3 regions of the Yersinia entomophaga genome follow, and region 1 is predicted to be linked to each of the others. Evidence: predicted binding sites of a transcription regulator. Region 1 holds the regulator's gene; each other region holds the start of a gene.

Region 1 (5,095 bases):
CCAAAATCGACAATGGGTTGTCCCAGCTGACCGGAGGCAATCACTTTGAAATGGTCGCGCATCATATTGAGCGGACGCACCAGATTTGCCACCAAAAAGCGATCCGTCGCCAGTAATATCAACAGACCAATCACCAGCGCCGAAACCAGCGTAACGCTGCTTACCTTGGTAAGATGAGCAAATTGCTCCTTCACCACGCCGATTTCTGCCGATGCAGTTTTACTGAATGCCTCGGATGACGCGCCATACTGACGGCTTAAGGCTGGTACCGTTTGCTTGGACAACAGCTGGTAAGCAGTATTATCACCGGCCATAGCCGCTTGATACAGTGGTTCCACCCCTTGGGCAATCAGGGCATTCCAGTTAGAAATAACATCCTCAACCAATACCGGGCTGAGCTGCGCATGATCGATAGATTTAAACTGTGCCAAGTTCTTTTTCAGGCTATCCAAGGCCAGATTGGAGGATTTCAGCTCACGATCGGCATCTGCGCTATTCCCTGCCAGACGATAATCCACTGAACGACTCAATCGGGTCACCATACGGAAATACTGATCGGTTCCCTGATTGACCAAGCTGATGTTATCGACCAAAACGCTATTCGCGTTTGAGGCTTGAGTTAACTCATTGAGTGATAATAATGTGTAAGCTGAAACTCCGCCCCAGAGCAAGCTAAATGCCCCGAGAACCCAAAGTAACGCTGCCCTGATGGTGATATTTTTCAAAAACTGCATGTTCGTTCCTTTTCTATTTATTGTCGGATTGTTGCCACAAAATTCTGGTGGAGTTTGATGACCGAAAAGCGATTTAGGACGTTCCATACAGCCAACGACTTCTCCTTCCTCATCAAAAATCGATTTGACAAGGCCCTCCTTGGCACCGCAATCGAAACCCGCGGGTTTCAATTCGGTTATCGGCAATCGTCTGCCAAGGTTGAGCGGTAGATGAAAATTTTATATCGCATAAACTTGATATAAGCAGAGAGATGTTTTCTGGCATGATGACGGCCTATTGGAAATAGTCAGTCTGAGGACTTAATTCCTTATTTCTATTAAGGATTTAGTCACCTGCGTAGTCCCTGATGACTCTTTTTTGAAACAATGGCTTAGCAATCAGCCTGTTAATAAAATCAGATGAGTCAGCCTCAGCAAAAAGGCGCTTTCCACAAGCACGATGAAAAATGTGTTATATTGTGGAGCAGCAGGCTCCACAACTAACGTAACTAATTGAATTCAAAGGTATAAATTTCATATGGCAACTGTAGGCATTTTCTTTGGCAGCGACACAGGCAATACCGAAAACATTGCCAAGATGATCCAAAAGCTACTGGGCAAAGACGTTGCAGAGGTTCACGACATTGCCAAAAGCAGCAAAGAAGATTTAGAGCAATTCGATATTTTGCTGATCGGGATCCCAACCTGGTACTACGGCGAAGCACAGTGTGATTGGGATGATTTCTTCCCAACGCTGGAAGAGATCGATTTCAATGGCAAGCTGGTTGCCCTGTTTGGCTGTGGCGATCAGGAAGACTATGCGGAATATTTCTGTGATGCCATGGGCACAGTACGTGACATCATCGAACCGCGTGGCGCAGCCATTGTCGGTCATTGGCCAACCGCAGGCTACCATTTCGAAGCGTCAAAAGGTCTGGCGGATGACGATCACTTTATCGGCTTGGCTATCGATGAAGACCGTCAACCAGAGCTGACCAACGAACGCGTTGAAGCTTGGGTAAAACAAATCAGCGAAGAACTGAGTCTGTCAGATATCGTGGGTTAATCTGCCTAACATGCCCTGAATTGCCTGGTTTGCGATCAGGGCATGGTTCTCCATTCTGGTGCGTAAATGTGCGGCAAAAACCCCACAAAAATAGATGATAATAAGGCGTTAACGAAACTAAACAGTTTTAAATTTGTAAGTTCCGTCGCCATCACTGTACACTAGGGCTATCTGTTCTCCCCGTTCATCAATACGCTGCATGATTAATCTTGCAAAGTGTGCAATTATATCTTTGTTAATAACCTACGGTTTTCATTTTGAGCTACCGGTTCTATAATGAGACGCAATTATATTTTTGTGCCTACCGATGTCATAGGCTGAACAGCCTCAATTTGAATAACAAAGTAACAGGACTGAATCCGCATGACTGACAACAACAGAGCATTAAAGAACGCTGGCCTTAAGGTAACGCTTCCGCGCCTGAAGATTTTGGAAGTGCTGCAAAAGCCAGATTGCCATCACGTCAGTGCGGAAGATCTTTATAAAAAGCTGATCGATATGGGTGAAGAGATTGGTCTGGCCACGGTTTACCGCGTACTTAACCAGTTTGACGACGCCGGTATTGTCACCCGCCATAATTTCGAAGGTGGCAAGTCTGTCTTTGAACTGACCCAACAGCATCATCACGATCACCTGATTTGCCTGGATTGTGGCAAAGTGATCGAGTTCAGCGATGAATCCATTGAAGTCCGCCAACGTGAAATCGCAACTCAGCACGGTATCAAGCTGACGAATCACAGCCTGTATTTATACGGTCACTGTGAAGGCGGCGATTGCCGTGAAGATGAGACTTTGCACGACAAAAAATAAGATCTGATTCATCAGATCCGAGTATCAGACCACCCTTCTCTAAGTCGTAAAATACACTTGGAAAATGCGTGGTCTTTTTTTTACTCCTCATAAATCTATTTTCCTTCTCCGCCTATTGTTATTTAGCGTTCAAATAAACAGATTAAATTTCAATTATTTTGGGCCTAAGTCATCTTTATCTAAAATAAGGCTCAGCGACTAAAAACGTTCGCAAATAATTACACTAAATAACAGGCAAAAAAAAACCCCGGGGGCACCGGGGAAATTACCATCAACTCAACTTAAACAGGAGATAACTAGACACAGCTTAATAACACTCAGTTTAACAACAGGTTAATTTGGCCCCAATTGCTCAGGGCCGATACTACAACTAGACGGATAATTACAAAGTTGCGCTAACGACTTCAGCACGACTGTTGCGCTTACCGTCCGGACTGGCAGAACGAATCATCACTTCGCCACTGACCTTCGGCTGGTTTTTGATATCGTATTTCTGCCATTGCTGACCACCGTCAACGGAGTATTCTATGGTCAGCCCCGGCAGGCTAACGTTAGCCTCCAATAAGCCGCCCTGAACACGCGCTCCCGGCACTGGCAGGCGATACGAGATACCGGCCTTATCCAGTTTTGCCAACTCGCGCTGACCCATAATATTGGCAAAACGCTGCCAATCGGCACTTAACGCCTGAGTATCCACATGATGGGTTTCTCCACCTTTGTACTCGCGGCCCGCTTTATAATCCTGCTCCCAAGGTGCGCGATGCCAAGCACGTTCTGCCAACGGCAGCGCTCGTGGGAACATCATGTATTCCATTTGATCGTCCGTACGTACAGTTTCATTCCACGACTGACCTGAAATACCGTGAACACCCGGCCAAGGCTTATCACTCTTGGCGCTGAAATGGTTACCATCGCGGTCAACGGAAGTTTCAGCGTTCTGCGGCATGTTATTTGGCGCAAAACTGAATACCTTAGCTTCATCGGTAAAACGAGTTGCCCAGTAATAGCCCCGCTCACGCGGGTTCACTTCATAAGGCATATCGAAGTAAACATAGTCTGGGTTAGAAGCGATGACTTCATAGCCTTTATTCGCCCAATCGTTCACCGAATCGGCTCCGCCCCAATACAGGGTATCCCAGAAGTTCACACCTACGCGTTTGGTAGCGAAAGCTTTGGCATCTTTGGCGTTTTTCAAACCATCCTGCCAGGCCTGCATTTTCTCAATACCGTGCGCATTAACCAACTTGCTCACTTCTATCGCAAAGTGGCTAGCGAGGTGTTCCACGTCCTCAATTTTTCCTTGCTTAACCATGTCCTGACAAACCTGAGACTTCGCCCAAGGTTTATCTTCGATGCTCTGATCGATAATGCCCTTGCCCGGCTCAATCTTGCCGTTTTTATCCTGGAAACCCGCGCCCAAACGGATATTTTTCGCCTCATCTCCGCCAAAGTGCCAGGTTTGCAGCGGCATACCCGCTTCTTTATGCATCTGAGCCATTTCGCCAATCACTTTATCCACAAAGCGTTTGGAAGAATCCAGGCAGGGATTCAGGTAGCTTTTACGCTCATAGAACTGAACTGAAGTCGTATTGGAATCATCCGTCGGGTCCAGCAGGCGGAATTCATTGGCTTCTGCTTCTTTACCCTGCTTCATCAGATTGTTATAGCGAGCTTCCATCGAAACGACCGCAGCACGGGCGTGAGCCGGCATATCGATTTCGGGAATCACTTCAATCTGGCGCGCTTTGGCATATTTCAGGATATCGATGTAATCCTGACGGCTAAAGTGCCCGCTTCCCAGATTATTGCTATCCGGGCCTGAACCTAACTGTGGCAATAAACAGGCATTTTCGCTGAGATCGTGGCAACGCTTGCTTCCCACTTCGGTCAGCTCCGGTAAGCCCGGAATTTCTATGCGCCAGCCTTCATCATCGCTAAGATGGAAGTGGAATTTGTTTAGCTTGTAAGCGGACATTTGGTCCAACAAACGCAGTACCGCATCCTTGGTTTTAAAGTTACGGCCGACATCAAGGAACAGCGCGCGATATTCAAAGCGCGGTGCATCTTTGGCATCCAGAGTAGCAATTTTCTTACTGCCATCGGACGGAATCAGCGACAGGATTGACTGTAAACCGTAAAACACGCCGGTTTGATCGAAACCAATTACCTGCGCGCCCTGCTCGCCAATCTTCAGTTCATAAGCACCAGCAACGGCCAGATCGCCTTTAAAATCACTCGGCTGAATCATAGTCGTTATCGGGTAGCCCGCCGCATTAACATTCACACCCAGCATTTCAAAGCGTTTCTGCGCTGCGTCTGCCGCAGGTTTTGGTAAAGCACTCAACTCCAGCGCCACGCCTTTGCTCAGATCGACATCAGCGTTATGAACTTTGACGCTCATCGGCGTTGGAATAATCTGCCCACGCAGGCTTTCTGCCGGCAGGGTTTTCAGACTTTCGTTCTTAACAAAACGGGATTCAGGCGTCATCAGAACGTTATTATCGTC
Region 2 (5,095 bases), 1.8 Mb from region 1:
TGACGTCCCGTTTGGCGTAGCCGTTTTCATCCAACTGATAGTTCCAGCTGGTTTTATCATATTTACGGTTATCGGCGTCGTAGCCGCTGAACAGGCCGTCTTCAAAGGCAAAGTCTTCCCGCACCAGCAGGCTGGCGTTGGTGTAAGCCTCGACGTATTCGCGGTTAATTTTTTCGTTGGTGATCAGATACAACAGTACGCCGGATAGGAACGCAATATCGGTACCGGAACGGATTGGCGTATAGAAATCAGCCACCGATGCAGTACGAGTAAAGCGCGGATCTATCACGATCAGCTTGGCATTGTTGTGGATCTTGGCTTCCATCGCCCAGCGGAATCCCACTGGATGCGCTTCAGCCGCGTTACCGCCCATGACGATAACTAAATTCGCGTTCTTAATGTCAACCCAGTGGTTGGTCATCGCACCGCGACCAAATGTTGGAGCAAGACTTGCTACCGTTGGTCCGTGTCAGACACGTGCTTGGTTGTCTACGGCAAGCATGCCGAGAGCGCGACTGAATTTTTGAGTCAGATAACCCGTTTCGTTACTGGATGCAGAGGCACACAGCATACCGGTGCTGAGCCAACGGTTAACGGTCACGCCCGCTTCGTTGGTCTTAATGAAATTCGCATCTCGGTCTTCTTTCATCAGTTTGGCGATACGAGTAAAAGCATCATCCCAACTGATTCGCTGCCATTTATCGGAGCCTGGCGCGCGGTATTCTGGATATTTAAGACGACTTTCGCTGTGGATAAAGTCAATCAGGCCAGCACCTTTCGGGCAAAGTGCACCACGGTTGACCGGGTGATCCGGATCGCCTTCAATGTGGAAAATACTCTCTTTGGCGTTTTTTGCACCGTCGCCGAGGCTATACATCAATAGCCCGCAACCAACGGAGCAATATGTGCAGGTATTACGGGTTTCGCGGGCTCGCAGCAATTTATACTGTCGCGTTTCCGCCAACGCCACCGCCGGCGCAAAGCCGAGTGCCGCCGCCGTGGTTCCTGCCATACCGCCAGCGCAGATCTTAAAGAACTGCCTTCTGCTGACCTGCATGGGTCTCTCCTCAATTCACGATTGTCACAGTGTTTTTAACAGGCGCTTTCCCCGATAAAGGCGTCAGCGCTAAAATCGTTATCTCACTACCGCTTTGCCGCGATAGAGAATAAGGTTCACAGCCTTATCCTTACCGTGGAATACTACCACACTGTCATTATGGGATATAACACTCAGGATCGCATCAGTGAGCCAGATCAAACCAGCACAAACAGCCAATTCGACCGATGTTTGCGGTGCCAGACAACTCAAGCTGTGGCAGCGGCAGGACTTAACCACCACTCAGCCCGACTGGCTGGCGGAAGAAGTGCCTATTGCTCTGGTATATAACGGGATTTCTCATGTCGTCATGATGGGAACGCCGAAAGATCTGGAGGCTTTTGCCCTCGGTTTTTCCTTATCAGAAGGGATTATCAGTCGCCCGCAGGATATTTACGCTATCGACGTTAATCCCACCTGCAACGGCATCGAGGTCGCAATTGAGCTATCCAGCCGCCGGTTTGCCGGTTTGAAAGAACGACGCCGAGCCATGGCGGGCCGCACTGGCTGCGGCGTGTGTGGCATCGAGCAACTGGCCGATATTTTCCGCCCAATAACGCCTTTGCCCTTCAGCCAACGTTTTGATTTAAACCATTTGGATAGAGCATTGGGGCAGCTAAAACAGGTACAAACCGTGGGCCAGCTCACCGGTTGCACCCATGCGGCGGCCTGGATTAACCCAGAAGGCGAATTATTAGGTGGCTGCGAAGATGTCGGTCGCCACGTCGCCTTGGATAAACTTTTAGGACTACGAGCCAAACAGCCGTGGCAGCAAGGCGCGGTATTGGTTTCCAGCCGCGCCAGCTATGAAATGGTGCAGAAATCCGCCATGTGCGGCATCGAGATTCTATTTGCCGTGTCTGCCGCCACCACGCTAGCCGTTGAGGTCGCCGAGCGTTGCAATCTCACGCTGGTCGGTTTTAGCAAACCCGGCAGAGCCACGGTATACACTCATCCGCAGCGGTTAATCTAAAGGCGGTGGCTTTTATTGGCTCAATACTGAGTTAAAGCTGCACATAGAGGATCGAACCACGCGGTGACCTTATTTCGCTTTAGTGCGGGGAAGAGGGGGCAGCAGAGAAAGCCATCATTCTTGAGTGTGAAGCACAAAAAAAAAGTGCCCGTCGTATCGAAGAGTGATTGAATTAAAAAGAATATTAAAAGTTTCGTCACACATTCATTTTATCGAGAACACGCAGTAACCACACAAAAACTACGGCATTGATAATCATTTTCAATATCATTTATTTAACTATAATGATCCGAATGCTTACGTGGCGCTCACTTTTTTTGCGCCGCTCTACACTACGGAGACGATGAATATGAGTTACTCACTGCCATCACTGCCTTATGCTTACGACGCACTAGAACCACATTTCGATAAGCAGACGATGGAAATCCATCACACCAAACATCATCAGACTTATGTTAACAACGCGAACACCGTGCTAGAAGCTTACCCGGAGCTGGCTAGCCTGAGCGTGGAAGAAGTTATCAAAGACCTGAGCAAAGTTCCTGCTGACAAGCGCACCTTCATGCGTAACAACGCCGGTGGCCACGCTAACCACAGCCTGTTCTGGAAAGGTCTGGCGCTGAACACCACGCTGGAAGGCGACCTGAAAGCCGCTATTGAGCGCGATTTCGGTAGCGTAGACAAATTCAAAGAAGAATTCGAAAAAGCTGCGGCAACGCGTTTCGGTTCTGGCTGGGCGTGGCTGGTGTTGAAAGACGACGGCAAACTGGCCGTAGTGTCTACCGCTAACCAGGATAGCCCGCTGATGGGCGAAGCGGTTTCTGGCGCATCTGGCTTCCCGATTCTGGGTCTGGATGTGTGGGAACATGCTTACTACCTGAAATTCCAAAACCGTCGCCCAGACTACATCAAAGCATTCTGGAACGTGGTTAACTGGAACGAAGCGGCTAAACGTTTCGCTGAAGCGAAAAAATAAGCCCGATTAGCCAGAGTCAGCGCGGGTTTCCGCCCTTTCTCGCTAATGACCATGCCGGCAGCTGGATTGCCGGCATTTTTTTGCCTATAGAATTCCCGCTGATGGCGCAGATACATCCTAAGCACATCGCTATTTCCACGAGTATCTCCCCCATCTCACCGCAGGGAATAGCACCAGAACGGCTATTAACAGCGCTTTTTATTGCTAAAGTTTAACCATGAGTTGCCGATAGATTGTACAAGAAGAACTATTGCCCACATCGCTATTGAGAAACAAAGCCTGAGTTAAACAGGCTAGTTACTGCTCAATAGTTAAACCAGCAATAATCATTCCCCAAATAACTAGACCCTTCCCTGAATTCACCAGCGCTGATTGATCTGTCTTAGGAATACCGCATAACGGAGAATAGTATGGCTGCAATGAGCAATTTATTTGGAAGCTTTGAGAACGTAAAAGTAGGGAAAAAACTGGGATTAAGTTTTTTCATTATGCTGCTGCTGGTTAGCATCATCGCAGGTACCGGGGCTTACCACTTTTCCGAGATCGAAGCGCGCGCCTATAAGGTTGACCTGAGCTATCAAATTAACGATGAAGTGAACCAGGCAAAGTACAATCGGGCGCTGTACGAACGATCTTACGATCCCGCGTTTATGACGGTTAACGCCAAACATATCAATAATATCCTTACACTGTTGGCGCAAAAAGAGAACATGAACTGGAGCGCTGAAAACCGCAAAAACATCGATCGAATTATCGAAGTGATTAAAGCCTATCAGCTGGAACAGAGAGAGTTTCTGGCTACGGTTGAACGAAAAGATAACGTCCGCAAAAGCTGGAACATTTCTGAAACCCAGAAATACCTGAATCAGCTTGAACAGAACTTCCTGAATGAAGGGGCAGATACCAACACCCGCATCCTACTGGCAGAAATGAACCAGAAACTGATGGCGGTACGCTATAATGCCCGTGGGCTGCTGCTGGATCGTAATCAAGAGGCAGAAGACTCGATGATTACCGCGATTGATGTGGCGCAAAACGCCGCCAACGCATTCCTGCCGGTACTGTCTACCGAACAACAGAAAATGATGGCACCGGTTATCGACAGTTTGAAAGCCTATAAAGCGAATATTCTGGCTTACTTACCGGCTTACGAACAGGAAATTGCCGCAGGAAAACAGTTAGAAACTAAAGCTATCGAGCTGAATTCTCTGGTTAAAAATCTGTTTGTTCAGGAGTTACAAGGCACTCACGATGAAATCGACAATGCGCAGACGCAGATGACCGTTGTCGCAATGGTGGCGCTTTTAGTTGGTTTGTTAATCGCCTGGCGTATTACCCGCCAGATTACCGTGCCGTTGCGTACCACGCTGGCGATGGCAGAACGTATTGCCACCGGCGATCTGACCGCGGCCACCACCTCATCTCGTTCCGATGAACTGGGTCTGTTAATGAACGCCGTGGCGCGCATGAATGAAAATCTGCGCAGCATGATTGATGATATTCGCATTGGCGTCAGTCAGGTTTCTCATGCCTCTGGCGAGATTGCTGCTGGTAATACCGATCTATCATCGCGTACCGAACAACAGGCCGCCGCGGTAGAAGAAACTGCCGCCAGTATGGAGCAGCTAAACGCCACCGTGAAACAGAACGCCGATAACGCACATCATGCCAATCAGTTAGCCACCGAAGCTTCTGATACCGCGCAGAAAGGCGGAAAACTGGTAAATGACGTAGTGCGAACCATGAGCGATATTTCCAGCAGCTCTAAGCGCATCTCTGAAATTACCTCGGTAATCAATAGCATCGCTTTCCAAACCAACATACTGGCACTGAATGCGGCGGTGGAAGCAGCGCGAGCAGGCGAACAAGGGCGCGGTTTTGCCGTGGTCGCTAGCGAAGTACGCAATCTGGCGCAGCGCAGCGCACAGGCGGCAAAAGAAATCGAAGGGCTGATCGCCGAGTCGGTTTCACAGGTCAATAACGGCACTTCTTTGGTGCAAAATGCCGGTCAAACCATGGAGAATATCGTTCGTTCGGTGACACATGTGCG
Region 3 (5,095 bases), 1.9 Mb from region 1:
ACGCGAGAATGGAAAATATCCAGTACCGAAACCGCACGGGCAGGCATGGAAATCGCCGGTCCGTTGGCCCATTGAACGATAGCCGCCAGTTCCTGCGGATCGATCAATGACAGTTGCCCGATCGCCACATTTGGCTGGCGAGCGATCTGTTGGATCAAATATTGAATACGCTGAGCGTGTAAACGCAGGCTGGCCATATCGTAGCGCGCCGGATTAGCGGTTAACTCAACGCTAAGCTGACCTTCATCCAGATACAGGTTGAACTCCAAATCCTCCACCGGCCCAGAAGCCATTTGATGAGTGATCCCATCAATACCGGCAAAATTCAGCTGATATTCAAACAGTTTGAAATTAATGGTTGGGCCATACAAATCCTGCCCTGCACCAACCATTCCGAGATCGCGCCGCAGTTGATCGGCTTCGTAACGCTGGTGGCGTCGCAGCGTTTTCAGCTCTAGAGCCAGATTACGCGCGACTTCGGCCAGAGTGAGATCGTCGCGCATTTTCGCCTGTAGCGGCAGCACGTTGACCACCGGCCCCAGCGCGCCAATAGCCACAGAACCCATTCGGCGCATAAATGGAAAACCGACGGAAAGATGCTGTTGCCCGCTCATACGATACAAATAGCTCATCACCAAGGCAATCGCCATATCCGCCGCAGATAGACGCTGCGACTTTACCGCTTCAGTAATGGCCGAAAATTGGGCGATATCAGTGGAGAAGTGGTAGCGCAGCGGCAAAGGAGAGAGATTCTGTTCGCCGCTGTTTTTCCCAGAGGAAGACAGACAAACCGGCACCGGCAGCTCCGCCGCGTGCTGTAACCAGAACTCACGATCCTTAGCTTCCGCTTCCGACCCTTGATAGGCCAGATATTCGGCCACCACTTCGCTAAAAGCGGTAAACGGATTTTCACCTGCGGGCAATCCAGACACCAGCGCAGTATAGATCTCAGCTATACGTCGCGTTAATGCGGTAAAACTAAAGCCATCCACCATTAAATGATGATAACGCTGATACCACAACCAGCGCTCTTCGCCTTCAGGCCGATCTTTCGCCGGACTCACTCGGAATAACAGATGGCGATAACCCGGAACATTCGCAGATTCAGGACGATCCGCTCCCAAAAGATCCGCTTCCATCAAAACCTGAGCGGCGAGGGCGGCATCGTTTCGATCTCGCCAATCCAATATTTCCGCAGGCGCGATCTGCTTAGGATCGATGGCCTGAGGAATCCACTGTACCGGCCCGTTATCACCCGTGCCAAAGCGGGCGTGGACAATATCGGCCTCGGCCAGTCCCTGACGGAGCGCGGCTTGAAAATGTGCCACATCGAGATGACCACGGAGTTCGATATAATGCGCGACAGCGTAAGCGTTATTTTGGACCGCGATCTGATCGGCAAACCAGATACCCGGTTGAGCTGCGACCAGCGGTAATTCGCTTTCGTTCGCGGCCGAAAAAGTTAGGGTTAAAGCCTCTGACACGGCAACAATTCCTTATTTGGCAAGTATCAAGAATCCGGTTATTCCGGCGTCTGTCCATCGGTCATGCTGGGCTATCTCATTCGGCGCAGCCTGTCAGCGGTTACGCATCTACAGCGCGAAAAAACCGCCTGACAAAGCATTTTTAAGGGTTTTAGGCGCTGCTAGATGCAACATGACAAGAGATAGGTTTTTATTCCGGTTGAGCATTCATCAGGCGCTGAGGGCGCATATCCGTCCAGTTCATTTCCAGATAGCGTACGCAGGCTTCCCTTACCGCCGGACCAAATACCGGTTCCCAACCGGCGGGAATCGCAGTGATTTCAGGCCACAGGCTGTACTGGCGCTGAGCGTTGATCAGCACAAAAAAGGGAATGCTTTCATCATCAAAAGGGTTCACTTGGGCTTCATTCATCATATTAATTACTGTCATTTTTAAGATTGAGTAAATAATGCAGACCATCGATTAATCCGCCCCGCCAGCACACGGCATCATGCCCGCCAGAATAAAAGCGGCAGTTTACGCGGTGAGGGGATTGCTCTAATGCATGCTGCATTTCCTGATTAACCTGATAAATCACGTCTTCCCTGCGCCCTGCCTCCATAAAGATATCCAGTTGATGATCGGCTCCCACGCCTTGCTGAACTTGCTGAGTAAGCCAACCGGCAACTTCAGCGTTGCCGTCGGGCATCAGCGCGGAATCATCCATACACGGCCACCAAAATGAACCTGACTGACTGAGTACGCAGCCAAAGCGCTGCGGCCAATGTAGCCCAGCATACAGCGCGGCTAAGCCGCCATAACTTTGCCCTGCAACCACAGTGCGTGAGGCCAGGCCACTAAAAGGCTGATACTGCGCCACCAGCGGCAGAAGTTCGGCCTGAATCGCCAACCAGAACTCCCGATTACAAGGCAACTCTTCCCCGCGATGCTGCTGATCGATAACGTCAATCAGCACATAAACGGTGGGAGGGAGCTGGCCGCTCTCGGTTTGTCGATCCAACACGCCAAATACCGGCTGCCCCTGCGCCCAATATTGCCCATCCAGCAAAATAGCCAACGGACGATCCTGCGGTTGATCGGTTTCCCCAGTGGAATAGATCCAAATATTGCGACTATTACCGAGCAACTTACTGTTCCAGAGGATCTTATGCAGACGCGCCGGATCGACTGGCGGCGGATTGCCAGCATCGACGTCTTTCCAAGCAGGCTGCGGAAGTGAAGCGGGAAGATGTACTGCAGAGAGAGGTGTGCCACGGTTGCTGTAATGTGGTCGAATTCGATTTAGCGGGTCGCTTTCTGCCAGATCCAGTAAAGAAATCCACCAGTTACGCTGCGCCATGCGCCGCTGCTCATGGCTACCTTCCGGCAGTTGCAAACACTGGCTGGCGCTGACCGGAATCACGCTATAGCTACCGCGAAAATCAGGCTCAACCTCAGTCTGCCAATACCACACATCGGAATCACCGAGGCGCTTTAGGCATTCAGGCGTAAAACTGTGGTGGTCAGTGACACCGTTAACATCAATATAAACTCGGTTGAGGGAAGACTGCTGAGCGTTTCCCTGTGGGTCTCGCCATAAAAACGTCAGTTTTACCCGATCTGTCTCTCTAGGTTCAACCAGAGGAGTGCCCCACTGCGCAACCTGTTGCCACCATGCCTCACTGCCAGCCTGAGGATCGCTTAATAAGCTTTGGCTGTCCGGATAACTGTTCACTGCATTCACAACCTTCCCTCGCTGTTTCAACTTTCTGTATCAGTCCTGAAAACCATTAGGCAGGCTAAAGATTGATTCATATATATTTAGGGATACAAGCAAACACAAATAATATTGAGAACTATTTGTGTTTGCAATAACATAGTTGGCATTCGCTCTAATACATCAACTTATAGTTTGCTCACCCCATAGGCAAACTGGCGGCGCTTAGCACAAAAATAAAGCGGTAATACCGTCGATGTACTGATTTTGGCTGGATTGGATGGCCTTAGAGACACTGCGTTAAGGTTTGGCAGGAATGCGCGAACATACCCAGCCGAGCCTGACAATACGTAATACCGGGTGACCTTAAGCCCTGATTGCGCAAACACGCTTTTTATTTTTATTAATTGTGTTCTAGGTAAGGGATAAATCATGTTCGATCTTTCTGGCAAATTGATGCCAAGGAAACTACCGCTTCGCGTCAGCTCTACCTCTAAGACTTTACTATTTACCTCTGCACTTATTCTTATTCCGTCTCTCGGCGCTCAGGCCGAGACGAATAAAACTGCCAATGCGCCGAAAGAAGATAAATTAGTGGTGGTTGCACAGGCGGGCAGTGGGGAGGAAGATTCAGGTTTTGTAGCGACCAATAGCTCCACGGGGACGAAAACCGATACTCCACTGATTAAAACACCTCAGGCCATCTCCGTTGTTACCCGTGAGCAAATGGCGGCGCAAGATGCGACCTCAGTCGCTCAGGCATTGCGTTATACCGCTGGCGTTATCTCTGAATATCGCGGCGCTTCCAACCTGAATGACGAAGTGACTATTCGCGGTTTCGGCTCCGTTCCTCGTTTCCTCGATGGTTTGAGCTATAGCTCCATCGGCGGCGTGCGTCGCGCTGGCCAAATCGATCCCTGGATGCTGGAACGGGTTGAAGTCGTCCGTGGCCCGGCGTCGGTTTTATATGGTCAGGTTAACCCAGGCGGCCTGATTAATATGGTCAGCAAGCGCCCTACCGCTGAAAGTATCCATAAAGTACAGGCTCGCGTCGGAAATAATAAACTGGCCGAAGCGGCATTTGATTTTGGTGGCGCCCTTGATGACGAGGGGAAAGTCCTTTATCGCCTGAACGGTATCGGCCGCACTCAAGATGATGCGGTGCAATCATTTAAGCAGGAACGTTTTGCCATTGCTCCGGCAATAACTTTCTTACCAAATGAAGATACCAGCTTCACCTTATTAACCAGCTATCAAAGAGAGCCTGAAGCCGGTTCACGTAACTTCCTTCCGGCCAGAGGATTACTGACCGCGACTCAGTATGGTTATATTCCGCGTGATTTTAACGTCAGCGATCCCGCATTTGATCAATCATGGCGTGAACAAACTTCCGTCGGTTATGCTTTCGAGCATTATATTAATGACACCTTTAAATTCCGTCAGAATCTGCGTTATACCCAAATAAAGCAGCATTATAATTATCTGGTATTTTTGGATATGCAGCCTGACAACCGCACCATGAATCGCCGTGCGCAAATCGAAAGACAGCAATATGGCGAATTCTCGCTTGATAACCAATTGCAGGCAGATTTCTGGACCGGTGAATTAAACCACACGGTATTAACTGGGCTGGATTACAAACGTACCCGAATTGATAGCCAGTTCCTGATGGATCGCGGCAGCAAATACGATTTGGACTGGGTATCTCCGGTTTATGGTCTGAATATTCAGGAAAGCGCGCTGGGAGTCAGCGATGACGATCTGAATAAACTGGATCAGGTTGGCGTTTATCTGCAAGACCAAATCGAATATGGCAACTGGAATCTATTGCTGTCCGGTCGCTATGACTGGTCGCAAATGAAAGCATTAAGCCGCGTCACCAGCAAACAGACGCAGCAGGATGATAACGCCTTC

The links. The regulator Fur, encoded in region 1, represses iron uptake genes when iron is present. The targets are predictions, from matches to a motif close to ATAATAATGAGAACNACTATCAA.
Region 2: the regulator Fur is predicted to act here: its motif matches at 2,318-2,340, upstream of sodA (superoxide dismutase [Mn]).
Region 3: the regulator Fur is predicted to act here: its motif matches at 3,308-3,330, upstream of fes (enterochelin esterase).

The regions. Positions count from the first base shown of each region.
Region 1 is NZ_CP010029.1:260,341-265,435, reverse strand. Features, by position in the region: gene PL78_RS01320 (methyl-accepting chemotaxis protein) at 1-734, opposite strand, end outside; gene fldA (flavodoxin FldA) at 1,252-1,779, shown strand; gene fur (ferric iron uptake transcriptional regulator) at 2,143-2,589, shown strand; gene PL78_RS01305 (beta-N-acetylhexosaminidase) at 2,972-5,095, opposite strand, start outside.
Region 2 is NZ_CP010029.1:2,686,175-2,691,269, forward strand. Features, by position in the region: gene fdnG (formate dehydrogenase-N subunit alpha) at 1-1,057, opposite strand, end outside; gene fdhD (formate dehydrogenase accessory sulfurtransferase FdhD) at 1,245-2,069, shown strand; gene sodA (superoxide dismutase [Mn]) at 2,419-3,045, shown strand; gene PL78_RS12260 (methyl-accepting chemotaxis protein) at 3,456-5,095, shown strand, end outside.
Region 3 is NZ_CP010029.1:2,137,450-2,142,544, forward strand. Features, by position in the region: gene PL78_RS09760 (non-ribosomal peptide synthetase) at 1-1,484, opposite strand, end outside; gene PL78_RS09765 (MbtH family protein) at 1,675-1,896, opposite strand; gene fes (enterochelin esterase) at 1,901-3,208, opposite strand; gene PL78_RS09775 (TonB-dependent siderophore receptor) at 3,614-5,095, shown strand, end outside.